DNA from 3 places in the Streptomyces sp. NPDC037242 genome. Region 2 is predicted to be linked to each of the others. Evidence: riboswitches for the same ligand, from Rfam matches in the RefSeq annotation. Region 2 holds a riboswitch; each other region holds the start of a gene.
The links. A riboswitch is a leader RNA that binds a small molecule or an ion and turns the genes downstream of it on or off. The one in region 2 is predicted to bind cyclic di-AMP.
Positions count from the first base shown of each region.

Region 1: another riboswitch for cyclic di-AMP. It lies ahead of ACZ7GJ_RS33870 (transglycosylase family protein); the one in region 2 lies ahead of ACZ7GJ_RS24260 (M23 family metallopeptidase).
Region 3: another riboswitch for cyclic di-AMP. It lies ahead of ACZ7GJ_RS02295 (LysM peptidoglycan-binding domain-containing M23 family metallopeptidase); the one in region 2 lies ahead of ACZ7GJ_RS24260 (M23 family metallopeptidase).

Region 1 is NZ_JBVJUY010000040.1:66,933-71,488, reverse strand. Features, by position in the region: gene eno (phosphopyruvate hydratase) at 1-831, opposite strand, end outside; gene ACZ7GJ_RS33870 (transglycosylase family protein) at 1,090-1,794, opposite strand; cyclic di-AMP (ydaO/yuaA leader) riboswitch at 1,798-1,970, opposite strand; gene ACZ7GJ_RS33865 (transglycosylase family protein) at 2,246-3,286, opposite strand; gene ACZ7GJ_RS33860 (cytochrome P450 family protein) at 3,390-4,556, opposite strand, start outside.
Region 2 is NZ_JBVJUY010000021.1:92,738-97,293, reverse strand. Features, by position in the region: gene ACZ7GJ_RS24265 (GntR family transcriptional regulator) at 85-750, opposite strand; gene ACZ7GJ_RS24260 (M23 family metallopeptidase) at 944-1,735, opposite strand; cyclic di-AMP (ydaO/yuaA leader) riboswitch at 1,748-1,907, opposite strand; gene ACZ7GJ_RS24255 (M16 family metallopeptidase) at 2,117-3,484, opposite strand; gene ACZ7GJ_RS24250 (M16 family metallopeptidase) at 3,505-4,556, opposite strand, start outside.
Region 3 is NZ_JBVJUY010000001.1:535,857-540,412, reverse strand. Features, by position in the region: gene ACZ7GJ_RS02300 (SGNH/GDSL hydrolase family protein) at 1-344, opposite strand, end outside; gene ACZ7GJ_RS02295 (LysM peptidoglycan-binding domain-containing M23 family metallopeptidase) at 519-1,526, opposite strand; cyclic di-AMP (ydaO/yuaA leader) riboswitch at 1,529-1,705, opposite strand; gene ACZ7GJ_RS02290 (tyrosine-protein phosphatase) at 2,017-2,823, shown strand; gene ACZ7GJ_RS02285 (aspartate aminotransferase family protein) at 2,894-4,297, opposite strand; gene hpnH (adenosyl-hopene transferase HpnH) at 4,294-4,556, opposite strand, start outside.

The DNA of each region.
Region 1 (4,556 bases), on a different contig from region 2:
GTACGCCTCGACGAGCTCGGCGTAGTAGTCGGTCATCTCGGCGGCCGAGCGGGACTGGCCCTCGAACTCGTACTTGCCGTCCTTGTAGAACTCGGACGCGGCGACGTCGAGCGCGAGCGCGATGTCCTTGCCCGGGGTGTAGCCGGCCTGCTTGATGGCCTCGATGATGAGGTCGAGCGCGGCGCGGTTGGACTCCAGGTTCGGGGCGAAGCCGCCCTCGTCGCCCAGGCCGGTGGAGAGGCCCTTGGTGTGCAGGACCTTCTTCAGGGTGTGGTAGACCTCGGCACCCCAGCGCAGCGCCTCGGAGAAGGACTCCGCGCCGATGGGGGCGATCATGAACTCCTGGATGTCGACGTTGGAGTCGGCGTGCGACCCACCGTTGAGGATGTTCATCATCGGAACGGGCAGCAGGTGCGCGTTCGGACCGCCGAGGTAGCGGAAGAGCGGGAGGTCCGAGGCCTCGGACGCGGCGTGCGCGACGGCGAGGGACACGCCGAGGATGGCGTTGGCGCCGAGCGAGCCCTTGTTGTCGGTGGCGTCCAGGTCGAACATGGCCTGGTCGATCAGGCGCTGCTCGGTGGCGTCGTAGCCGACGAGCTCCGGCCCGATCTGCTCGATGACGGCCAGGACGGCCTTCTCTACGCCCTTGCCGAAGTAACGGTTGGGGTCACCGTCACGGAGCTCGATGGCCTCGAAGGCACCGGTGGAGGCGCCGGACGGAACTGCAGCACGGCCGGTGCTGCCATCGTCGAGGCCCACCTCGACCTCGACCGTGGGGTTGCCTCGGGAGTCCAGGATTTCCCGGGCTACGACGACGTCGATGGACGGCACGAGCATCTCCTTCTGGGATGTGACGCTGGGTGTGCGGTGGCGTCAGGCCGTGGGATGGCCTTGCCGACTAGAGCCTAACCGGCTCCGGGCACTCGGCCAGCCGACCGCCCGGGTCCTGGGACGAAAAAGGGACCGAATACCCCTCTTCCGGGACATAGGTCTCTTGATCATCGGGCTCCCACCGGCCAGGACGCCCGGCGCACGCCACCGCCCGGCGCATCGAGGGACGCGCCGGGCGGTGGGGTGTTACCGCAGGATTCAGCTGAGCTTCAGCTTCTGGCCCGGGAAGATCAGGTCGGCGTCGGAGACGATGTCCTTGTTGAGCTCGTAGAGCTTCTCCCAGCCGCCCTTGACGCCGTTGGCGTCGGCGATGGTGCCCAGGGTGTCGCCGGACTTGACCTCGTACGAGCCGTTGCCGGTCTTCGGGGCCTCGGTCTTCGGCTTGGCCGGGGTCTCCGCCTTCGGCTTGACCGGCGCCGGGGTCTCGGAGCGCTTGGTCTCCTTCTTCGGCGCGGCCTTCTGCTCCTTCTTGGGCTCGGCCTTGGGCTTGGCCGGGGTCTCGGCCGCGCCGCCGTTGTACGCGGCGTTGGTCAGGCCGACGCCGCAGGACGGCCAGGCGCCCTTGCCCTGGCCCTTGAGGACCTTCTCGGCGATGGCTATCTGCTGGGCCTTGGTGGCCTGGTTGGCCTGCGCGGCGTACGCCTTGCCGCCGTAGGCGGCCCAGGTGGAGGACGAGAACTGCAGGCCGCCGTAGTAGCCGTTGCCCGTGTTGATGGCCCAGTTGCCGCCGGCCTCGCACTGCGCGACCTTGTCCCACTGGGAGGCGGTGGCGGCGGAGGCGGTGCCCGCGGCCATCAGGGGGGCGGCGACGGCCACACCGGCGACACCGGCGAGCGTTGCGATGCGGACGGACCGCTGGATTGCAGTACCGCGACGGTGCTTGCCCTTGCCGGAAAGCAGCATGGAGTTTCTCCTCACCGACGCCTACGAGGTGAGCTGTCGGGTTCGGGCGAGTGAGTTGCCCGGCGGTGCGACCTAGCGCACCGCTTAACCCCTAGCCGGTGGCGTGACCGTCTCTCAACGGCCGCTCCCGGCGCCTACCTTGGTTCCCCCGCTCCTGCCTTCGGCGCTTGCGCGACGACTGTTCCCCCCGTCCGCCGGCAGGATTCGGCGATGCGGTCGAAGGAGCCCGCGGTGGCGAGCGATTCAGAAGGTAGGCAGGTCTCTCCCCGATGTTCAACGAGCGCCATCGGGGAGAAACGGGGCCTACTTGCGCTCTCCGGATCAGTGTTTGCGCAGGTGAGGACGGGGTTTGCGGAAGCCTCCGGACCAGACACGCCAGTTGACCGGAAGAGACACATGTCTCACTTGCCCAAAACGGGCAATCAGCTGTTTTGGGATGCCCGAAGTGCCCCTATTTCTGGGTTAGATCCAGATTCTGGCCGGGCTTGATCAGGTTGGCGTCCTCGCCGATGACCTGCTCATTGGCCGCATAGAGCGCGTTCCAGCCGCCCTTGAGGTCGTTGGCGTCCGCGATGGCGGCCAGGCTGTCGCCCTCCTTCACGGTGTACTTCGGTTCCGACGCGGCATCAGATGCGACGGGAGCCTCGACCGCGGGCTCCCCGCGGTGCTTGCCGCCGCCCTCGGCCGGGGCGCCGGGGGCGCCCGGGGCACCGGGGGCCGCCGGGGCGCTCGGGTCCGCGGAGGGCGTGCCCGGGGCGGCCGGCGTCGTGGGGGCAACGGGAGCCGTCGTGGGGGCCGAGGGGCCCGTGGAGGGCGCCGCCGGGTCGACCGGGGCGATCGGGGTCGTCGGGGCCGTGGGGGCCGTCGGGGCCGTCGTCGGCAGGTCCGGGACCGGGTCCGGCATGACGGGCAGTCCGCTGGGCGGCCCGAGCGGGACGTCGGGCAGCAGGAAGGACGGCGTACCGGACGGGCTCGGGGAGGCCTGCTGGGGAGCCCCGAAGTCCGTGGCCCGGTCGCCGGACCCGCCGACCGGTACGGAGTCGTCCGGGCGGGACGGGGACGGGGCGACGGAGGAACGGCTGCCGGGCATGCCCGGGTCCACGTCCGCGGCGGGCGCCTGCTGGGTCAGGCCGGCCGACTCCGCGCACATCGGCCACGCCCGGGGACCCTGGGCGGCCAGCACGCGTTCGGCGACGGCGATCTGCTGAGAACGGCTGGCCAGGTCGGCGCGGGGCGCGAAGTCGAGCCCGCCGGCACCCTTCCACTGCTCCTCGGTGAACTGGAGCCCGCCGTACGCACCGCTGCCGAAGTTGGCGCTCCAGGTGCCGCCGCTCTCGCACTCGGCGACCTTGTCCCACGTGGAGGTCTCGGCCGCGCTCGCGCCCGTGGCGGCGAGCAGCGGCAGGGCCAGCGCGGAGCCTGTGACTCCTGCGGTGACGACAATCGCGGGGACCTGGCGGGGGCGTCTGTGGCGGCCGTTCCCGGAACGCATGAGGGTGCACCTTTCGCATAACGGCGGGGTAACGGCAGAACCTAGCGGCCTTCGAACGCTTGTCACAAGTTTCGACGGAAACTGACTGCGGGTCAGTGTGCCTTCACTCGTTGCGAGGTGTGAAGCGGACCGGAAGGGTGCGCAGGCCACGCATGATCAGTCCGCCGCGCCAGCGCAGGTCCTCGGGCGGAGCAGCGAGTTCCAGATCCGGCAGACGCGTCAGCAAAGTCGCAAGCGCCGTCTGCCCTTCGAGCCGGGCCAGCGGTGCGCCCAGGCAGTAGTGGATCCCGTGCCCGTATCCGAGGTGCTGGTTGTCCGCCCGGGAGAGGTCGAGCGTGTCCGGTTCGGCGAAGCGCTCGGGGTCCCGGTCGGCGGCCGCGAGGACCACCAGCACCGGATCGCCGGCCGCGATGTCCTGGCCGCCGAGGGTCAGTGCCTCGGTGGCGAACCGCCAGGTGGCCAGCTCCACGGGCCCGTCGTAGCGCAGCAGCTCCTCGACGCCCGTCTCCAGCAGTCCGGTCTCCCCGGCCGCGAGGGAGGCCTGGAGGCGCTCGCGCTGGTCCGGGTTCATGAAGAGGGAGTGGACTCCGTTGCCGATGAGGTTCACGGTCGTCTCGAAGCCGGCGAAGAGCAGGATGAAGGCCATGGCCGTGGCCTCGGCCTCCGTCAGGTGGTCGCCGTGGTCGCTGGCCCGGATCAGGTCGGAGATCAGGTCGTTGCCCAGATCGTCCCTTTTGCGGTGGATGAGTTCACCGAGGTAGGTCCGCATCTGCTTGACCGAGCGGGCGACCCCGCCCCGCGGGCCGCCGCCGTGCCGGATCATCATCCCGGCCCAGTCGCGGAAGTCGTCCTGGTCCTCGCGCGGTACGCCGAGCATCTCGCAGATGGCGTAGATGGGGAGCGGGAAGGCGAACTCGTGGATGAGGTCCGCTTCCCCCTTGCTCGCGAACCGGTCGATGAGGTGGTCGGTCAACTCCTGCACGCGCGGGGTGAACTCGGCGACGCGGCGCGGGGTGAACGCCTTCGACACCAGCCGCCGCAGCCGGGTGTGGTCCGGCGGGTCGATGTTGAGCAGGTGCGTCATCAGCTCCGCCTTGCGCTCGCCCGGGATGCCCGTCTTGCCCTTGGCGTGCGCGGGCTCCGCGTGGTGCGCCGGATTCTTGCTGAGCCGCTGGTCGGCGAGGGCCTGGCGGGCATCGGCGTACCGGGTCACCAGCCAGGCCTCGACCCCGCTGGGGAGCTTGGTGCGGTGCACGGGCGAGTGCTCGCG
Region 2 (4,556 bases):
GCACGGCGCCGCAGGACACGACGTGGCACGGACCCGCGAATTACCGGGGCCGCGCGAATATCCGTCCTTTGTATACGGCGTTTGTTAATGCGGACCGCTCGCCATGTTTACGGCAGGTTGCGAAGTCCTCACCCGCAGCCGGTGCGCCCCGGCCGCCCGCTCCGCGTGGACCGCGGCGAGCGCCCGGGCCCGCTCGGCGTCACCGCGCGCCACCGCGTCCACGATCGCCCCGTGCTCCGCCCAGGACTCCACCGGACGCGCCGGGGCCTCCACCGAGTACATCCAGGCGATCTTGTGCCGCATCTGGGTGAGCAGCGCGATCAGCCCCGGACTGCCGGAGGCCTGGGCGAGCGTCTCGTGGAACCAGCCGCCCAGCGAGCGCAGGTCCTCCCCCTGGCCCCGCCGCGCCCGCTCCTGGCCCAGCCTGACCAGCCCGCGCAGCACCTTGAGGTGGGCCTCGCTGCGCCGCCGGGCGGCCCGGGCTGCGGCCAGCGGCTCCAGCAGCATCCGCACCTCCAGCAGGTCCGCGGCCTCCTGCTCGGTCGGCTCGGCCACACAGGCGCCCGCGTGCCGCCGGGTGGTGACGAACCCCTCGGACTCCAACGTGCGCAGCGCCTCGCGCACCGGGACGCGCGAGACTCCGTAGCGGCGGGCCAGCACCTCCTCGGTGAGCCGGCTGCCCGGCCCGAAGACACCGGAGACGATGTCGTCACGGATTGCTGTGCATACCGCCTGCGCGGGAATACGCAAGACCGGACCTCCGCCTATTTCCGACTGCCGCCGTCATTGATGTGTATGTGCGCGCGAGTGCGCATGTCCGCGCACTGCAACTCTATTGCAACACACGATAATTTCCGAGGACGGCCGGAAATACGAAACATTCACACAACGCGAAGGCCCCGGCTCTGGGAGCCGGGGCCTTCGCGGAGGTGTGCGGTGCGGGTCAGACGGTGACGCCGTGCTGGCGCAGGTACGCGATCGGGTCGATGTCCGAGCCGTAGTCGGCGCCGGTACGGGCCTCGAAGTGCAGGTGCGGGCCGCTGGAGTTGCCGGTGGAGCCCGACAGGCCGATCTTCTGGCCCGGGGTGACCTGCTGGCCGACGGAGACGCTCAGCGAGGACATGTGGCCGTACTGGGTGTAGGTGCCGTCGGCGTGCTTGATGACGATGTTGTTGCCGTACGCGCCGCCCCAGCCCGCCTCGACCACGGTGCCCAGGCCGACCGAGTGCACCTCGGTGCCCGAGGAGGCGTGGAAGTCGATGCCCGTGTGGCTGCCGGAGGACCACATGCCGCCGCCCGCGTGGTACTGCGTGCTGACGTAGGTGTCCTCGAGCGGGGTGACGAAGGTGTTGAGGCGCTTGCGCTCCTCCTCGCGGGCCGCGCGCTCGGCGGCCTCGCGCTCGGCCTTGGCCCGGGCTTCGGCCTTCGCCTTGGCCTCGGCGGCCCGCTGCTTCGCGTCGGCCTCGGCCTGCGCCTTGGCGGCCGCGGCTTCCGCGGCCCGCTGCTGGGAGTCGGCCTGGGCCTGGATCCCGTCCGCGAGTTCGTCGGCGACGACGATGGTGTTCAGGCCGGTGTCCTCCATGGAGGGGGCCTTGTCCGCGGCGAACGCGGGACCGGCCAGGGAGCCGACGACGCCGGTGGCGGCGAGGGCGGCTACGCCGGCGTAGCCGGCGGTCTTGCGGCTCATACGACTGGAACCACGGTGCTTGCCGGCGGCACGACTGCCAAACGCCATGAAGGGGCTGATCCTTTCCTTCCCTCTCGCCTACCGGGTTAGCTGACGGGTTCGGAGCAGGAAGGTCTCCTACGGGCCTCCTCTTGCGAGGCGGTCCGATTCACCCCAGGGACTGATGTGGGTCCCCGGCTCCCCAGGCTCGCGCCTGACGGGGACTCGGCGATCGCTGTCCGGTGCCGCGGGCGCGGCGGGTACAACTGACGAACAGCACGGCCGACGCTAGGCGGATCATCAGTCAATCGCCAAACAGACACGCCTTTTTGTTGCGTACGCCACAGCACATTCGAGCAACCTCATCCCTAAACGGACAAAAGGGGCTCCGACGGATGAACCGTCGGAGCCCCTCCCGTGCCGCCCAGTTGGGCCGGTACTTTCGGGCCGTCAGTTGGAGACGACGCTCACGTCACCGATGCCCAGGGCCCGCACCGGCTCCTCGATCTGGGCCGCGTCGCCCACCAGGATCGTGACCAGCCGGTCCACCGGGAAGGCGCTGACGACCGCCGAAGTCGCCTCCACCGTGCCGGTCTCGGCGAGCCGCGCGTACAACTGCGCCTGGTAGTCGTCCGGCAGCTCCTGCTCGACCTGGTCGGCGAGGGTGCCCGCGACCGAGGCGGCCGTCTCGAACTTCAGCGGGGCCACGCCCACCAAGTTCTGCACCGCCACGTCCCGTTCGGCGTCGGTCAGGCCGCCTTCCGCCAGGGTCCGGAGCACCTTCCAGAGGTCCTCCAGCGCCGGGCCCGTGTTCGGGGTGTCCACCGAGCCGCTGATGGCGAGCATCGAGGCGCCCTTGCCGTCGGCGGTGGAGCGCAGCACCTGGCCGAAGGCGCGCACGCCGTACGTGTACCCCTTCTCCTCGCGCAGCACCTTGTCCAGGCGCGAGGTGAGGGTGCCGCCCAGGCAGTACGTGCCGAGCACCTGGGGCGCCCAGACGCGGTCGTGCCGGTCCGGACCGATGCGGCCGATCAGCAGTTGCGTCTGGACCGCTCCGGGCCGGTCGACGATGACGACGCGGCCGGTGTCGTCGGCCGTCACCGGCGGCACCGGCAGCAGCTCGGCGGAGTCGCCGGTCCAGGTGCCCAGGGTGTCGGCCAGGACCGCGTCCAGGTCGATCCCGGTCAGGTCGCCGACGACCACCGCGGTGGCGGTGGCGGGGCGTACGTGGGCCTCGTAGAAGGCGCGTACGGCCGCCGAGTCGATACGGGCGACCGTGTCCTCGGTGCCCTGCCGCGGGCGGGACATCCGCAGGGAGGCCGGGAAGAGCTCCTTGGAGAGCTGCTTGGCGGCGCGGCGCTGCGGGTTGGCCAGCTCGTGCGGGATCTCGTCGAGCCGGTTGCGCACCAGCCGGTCCACCTCGGAGTCGGCGAAGGCGGGGGCGCGCAGCGCCTCGGCGAGCAGCCCCAGGGCCTTGGGCAGCCGGGAGGCCGGGACCTCCAGGGAGACCCGGATGCCCGGGTGGTCGGCGTGCGCGTCGAGGGTGGCGCCGCAGCGCTCCAGCTCGGCCGCGAACTCCTCGGCGGAGTGCTTGTCGGTGCCCTCGGACAGCGCGCGGGCCATGATGGTGGCCACGCCGTCGAGGCCCTCGGGCTCCGCGTCGAGCGGGGCGGCGAGGTTGATCTCGACCGCGATCACCTGCTGGCCAGGCCGGTGGCAGCGCAACAGGGTCAGGCCGTTGGACAGCTCCCCGCGGTCGGGGGCCGGGAAGGCCCACGGCTGCGGCTCGCCGGCCTGCGGGCGCGGGTGGAAGGTCATCGTGACGGCTGCGGTGTCGCTCACTGCTCCGCCCCCTCGTTCTCGTCGTGCCGGCTGGGCTCGTCGTCCTCGTCCGCGGCGATGGGCTCGTAGACGAGCACCGCGCGGTTGTCCGGGCGCAGTCGGGCCGCGGCCACGGCCTGCACCTCCTCGGCGGTGATGTCGAGGACCCGCTGGACCGCGGTCAGCGCCAGCTGCGGGTCGCCGAACAGCACCGCGAAGCGGCACAGTTCGTCGGCACGGCCGGCCACCGTGCTCAGCCGGTCCAGCCACTCGCGCTCCAGCTGCGCCTGCGCGCGCTCCATCTCCTCGGCGGTCGGGCCCTCGGCGGCGAACCGCGCGAGCTCCTCGTCCACGGCCGCCTCGATGGCGGGGATCTCCACCCCGCTGGAGGTCTTGACGTCCAGCCAGCCCAGCGAGGGCGCCCCGGCCAGGCGCAGCATGCCGAAGCCGGCCGCGACGGCCGTCTGGTCGCGGCGTACCAGCCGGTTGTGCAGCAGCGAGGACTCGCCGCCGCCCAGGATGGTCAGCGCCACGTCGGCGGCGTCGCACTCGCGGGTGCCGTCGTGCGGCAGCCGGTAGGCGGCCATCAGCGCACGCGCCGGGACCTCCTCGACGATCTCCTCGCGCAGCTGCTCCCCGATGACGTCAGGCAGGGAGCCGTCGCGGGGCGGCTGCTTGCCGTCGTGCGAGGGGATGGTGCCGAAGTACTTCTCGACCCAGGCGAGCGTCTGCTCGGGATCGATGTCGCCGACGACCGACAGCACCGCGTTGTTGGGCGCGTAGTACGTGCGGAAGAAGTTGCGCGCGTCCTCCAGCGACGCGGCGTCCAGGTCGGCCATGGAGCCGATCGGGGTGTGGTGGTACGGGTGGCCCTCGGGGTAGGCCAGGGCGGTCAGCTTCTCGAAGGCCGTGCCGTACGGGACGTTGTCGTACCGCTGGCGGCGCTCGTTCTTGACGACGTCGCGCTGGTTCTCCATGGACTCGTCGTCCAGGGCGGCGAGCAGCGAGCCCATCCGGTCCGCTTCCAGCCAGAGCGCGAGCTCCAGCTGGTGGGTCGGCATCGTCTCGA
Region 3 (4,556 bases), on a different contig from region 2:
GTGAGGTCGGCGACGGCCGCCTCGAACCGCTCGGCCACGTCGTCCGGGTCGCTGCCGGGCCGGATGATGTCGTTGCCGCCCGCGCAGAAGGTCACCAGGTCGGGTGCGAGCTCCTTGGCCCGCGGGACCTGCTCCGCCACGATCTGGTCGAGGAGCCGCCCCCGGACGGCCAGGTTCGCGTACCGGAACCGGTCTTCTTCACGCCGATCGGCCAGGAGCACGGCCAGCCGGTCCGCCCAGCCGAGAAACGTTTCTCCGGGTCCCGGGTCCCCCACTCCCTCGGTGAAGCTGTCCCCGATCGCCGCGTACGAGCCGATGGTCTTGAGTGTCGTCGTCGCTGCCACGAGACCACATCCTTCACCCCGGCGCGTGACCTACGCCACCGTAGGCAGGGGTTGACGGACCGTGATTTATACCACCCGGCGGGTGAGGAATAACAGCGCGTGAGGCCGGGACCCCCCTCGGGTCCCGGCCTCACGCGGGTCAGGCTTCCGCCGGAGCGCCCGGCGGAGGGGCCGTCAGATGCTGACGCCCTTGGAGCGGAGGTAGGCCAGCGGGTCGATGTCGGAACCGTAGGACGGGCCGGTGCGGATCTCGAAGTGGAGGTGCGGGCCGGTCACGTTGCCGGTGGCGCCGGAGAGGCCGATGCTCTGCCCGGCGGTGACGCTCTGGCCGACCGAGACCGACAGCTGGGAGAGGTGGCCGTACTGGGAGTACTTGCCGTCGGCGTGCCGGATGACGACCTCGTTGCCGTACGCGCCGCCCCAGCCGGCGGAGACGACGGTGCCCGCGCCGACCGCCTTGATGGTGGTGCCGGTGCTCGCGATGAAGTCGACGCCCGTGTGGTAGCCGCTGGACCACATGGCGCCGGCGGTCTTGTAGGCGGTGGAGACGCCGCCGCCGACCGGGGAGACGAAACCGGAGGACGGCGCGGCCTGCTGCTCGGCGGGGGCGGCGGGCGCCGCCTGCGCCTCGTCCGCGGGGGCGCCGCCCTCGTCCGAGGGAGCACTGTCGAGCGCGGCCTGGTCGGCCCGGCCCTCGCCGGCGGAGGCCGGGTCGGCCGCATCGGCCGGGGATTCGGCGGAGGACTGCTCGACGGGGGCCGGAGCCTGCTTCGGGGCCGGAGCGGCGGTGGGAGCGGACTCCCCCTGGGCGCCGAGCGTCAGCTTCAGCCCGGGGTGGATCAGCGAGGGGTCGGCGCCGACGGCCGCGCGGTTGTCGGCGTACAGCTGCTGCCAGCCGCCGGTGAGGTGCTGCTGGGCGGCGATCTTGGAGAGATGGTCGCCCGGGACGACGGTGTACACGGACGGCGCGGCCGCCGCAGCGGCGGCGGGAGCGGCCTGCAGCGCCGCGGGAACCTGCGCGGCCACGACGGGCGCCGCGGCCGGGGCGGAGGCGGAGGCGGCCTGGGCGGAGGCGGCCCCGAACAGCGGGAGCACGAGGGCCGCGCCGCCGGTGCCTGCCATGGCGAAACCGCGGGATATCGAGGGGGACTTGGGACGGCGGTGCTTACCCTTTGCAGGCATGGTGAATTCCTCTCCGTCGCCTGCGAGGTGAGCTGTCGGGTTCGGACTGGAGATGTCCGGCCGTACATGAACAGCACATGTACGGCTTCACCCCGAGCCGTCCCGGTATAAAGATCCGGAACAGCGGCCTACCTGGTTCCCCCGCTCCTGCCGCGCGCGTGAATAGTCGGGTGCGGTTTCCGGATGGGGCAGGATTCGGCGGTCCATCCGGATCGAGAGCGAAGCTAATCGAGTTCGTCCACACGGAACAAGCCATGAATTTCCTGACGGAAACTCAAGGGTGATGATCCAGCGGAATTCCGGTCACCCTGCGTCCATTCCGCGGCGGCAACAGCCGCCCTGGGAAAGCAATTCGCCCATGATGATCAGGCACTCACGGTCACCGTATGATCTGGCTCACGGGGACGCGCCCGATCTCGCCTGCACTTATGGCAAGTTGCCGCCAAGTAGTGTAATTCGGACATCCCCTCAACCACCCGGAGGAGCCGCCGTGACCCAGCAGATACCCCAGAGCCCGTCCACCGAACCGGGGCTGGCCGGAGTGCGCAACTTCCGTGACGTGGGCGGCCTTCCGGCCGCCGACGGACGCAGGGTCAAGACGGGACGACTGTTCCGAAGCGGACATCTCGCGCATGCCACCGAAACCGACGCAGAGTTCCTCGCATCCCTCGGCCTGCACACCATCTTCGACTTCCGCAACGGCGCCGACCACGCGCTGGAAGGACGGGACGTGGAGCTGCCGGGCGTGCTCAACGTCAACATCCCGCTCTCGGACCCGGCGGACGGGCGGGAGTTCTGGAAGATGGTCCGCGACGGCGACCTCGACCAGCTCCGCTCGATCCTGGGCGACGGCAAGGCCGCGGATCGGATGGCGAACTCGTACCGCACGATCATCAAGAACCGCACCGCCGAGCACAGCCGGGTGGTGCACGCCCTGGCCGGGGACAGCGTCCCGGCCCTGATGCACTGCGCGGCCGGCAAGGACCGGGCCGGGCTGTCGATCGCCGTCACCCTGCTCGCACTGGGCGTCGGGCGCGAGGCGGTCGTGGCGGACTACTTGGAGTCGAACGCCCCGCACAACCGCTACCGGGTCCGCCGCGGCAGCCCGGCCCCCGAGGCCCGCTCCCCCGAGGTGATGGAGCTGCTCGCCCCGCTCTTCGACGCCCGCGCCGAGTACCTGGAGGCCGCCTTCGAGACCATCGACGGCCACTGGGGCGGCCTGGACCGCTACCTCGCCGAGGGCCTCGGACTCACGCCCGAGACCCTCGACCGGCTCCGCGACCGACTGCTCGACTGACCGCTCGACCGACTGCTCGACCGACCGCTCGGCCGACTGCTCAACCGAGATCGCCCGGCGGAGCAGGCCGTCAGCCGTTGCTGACGGCCTGCTTCACCAGCGTCCTGCCGAAGTCCCACATCAGCCCGCCGCCCCCGTGCGCCTCGTCCATGACCTCCCGGAAGGCCCTGACGAACCGGTCCACGTCCGCCTCGTCCACGACGAGCGGCGGGATGAGCTTGATCACTTCCAGGTGGTCCCCGGAGACCTGCGTGAGGATCCGGTGCTTCTGGAGCAGCGGCACCACGACCATCTGCGCGAAGAGCCCCTTGCGGGCCGCCTGCAGCATCGTCCACCGGCTGCGCAGCCCCAGCGAGGACGGGCGGCCGAACTCGATCCCGATCATCAGGCCGCGCCCCCGCACCTCGTGCAGCAGCTCGTACTCGTCCACCAGCGCGGCGAGCCGCCCCCGCAACAGGTCGCCCATGGCCCGGGCGTTGGCCACCACTTCCTCGTCCTCCATGACGGAGAGCACCGCCAGACCGGCCGCCATCGCCTGCGCGTTGGAGCCGAAGCTGGCGGAGTGCACGAGCACCCGGTCCATGGACGAGTAGACCTTCTTGAAGATCCAGTCCCTGCCCAGGGTCGCGCCGACGGGGACGTAGCCGCCCGACAGCGCCTTGGCCACGCAGACCAGGTCCGGCTCCACGCCCGGCTCGTGCTGGTACGCGTAGAAGTCGCCGGTACGTCCGAGGCCGGTCTGGACCTCGTCGGCGATCAGCAGCGCCTTGTGGCGGCGCAGCAGTTCCTGCGCGGCGGGCAGGAAGCCCGGCGGGGCCGCGAGTACGCCCTTGCCCTGGATCGGCTCGACGACGAAGGCGGCCACGTCGCCGCGCTTCAGCTCCCGCTCCAGGGCGGCCAGGTCCCCGAGCGCGATCTTCGTGTCGGGCAGCAGCGGCGCGAAGCCGTCCCGGAAGCCGCCCTCCCCGTTCACCGAGAGCGAGCCGGTGGTGAGCCCGTGGAAGGCGTGGTCGCAGTAGAGGATCCTGGGCCGCCCGGTGGCGTAGCGGGCGAACTTCAGGGCCGTCTCCACCGCCTCCGTGCCGCTGTTGCCGAAGAAGACCCGGTCCAGGTGCGGGCTGTAGGAGAGCAGCTTCTCGGCCAGCAGCCCCGGAAGCGGCTGGCAGTCGAAGCGGGTGAGGTCGGCGAGCTGCGCGTCCAGGACGTCGTGCAGGGCGCGCCGCACCACGGGGTGGTGCCGGCCCAGGCCCATGACTCCGAACCCGGCCAGCATGTCGAGGTAGTCGTTGCCCTCGGCGTCCCAGAAGTGGGCGCCCTCGGCCCGCTCGTAGACCTTGTCGAAGCCGATGGTGTGCAGCATCCGGGGCAGCTGGTGGTTGAGGTGGCGGGCGTGCAGCTCGTACCGCTCCCCGCCGCGCTCGGCCAGCAGGGCGCCGAGGTCGAAGCCCTTGCCCCCTCCGGTTGCGGGTGTCATGCCGACTTGTCCCGGTTGCTGCCGATCGTCTCCCGGGCCGCGCGCAGGGACTCCTTGAGCGAGCCCATGGTGGCCAGGACGGCGGTCGGCTCGTAGCCGCAGTGCGCCATGCAGTTCGCGCAGCGCGGGTCCTTGCCGCGGCCGTACTTGCTCCAGTCGGTGTCCTCGATCAGTTCCCGGTAGGTCGGCACGTACCCGTCGCTCATCAGATAGCAGGGGCGCTGCCAGCCGAAGAGCGAGTAATTCGGAATGGCCCAGG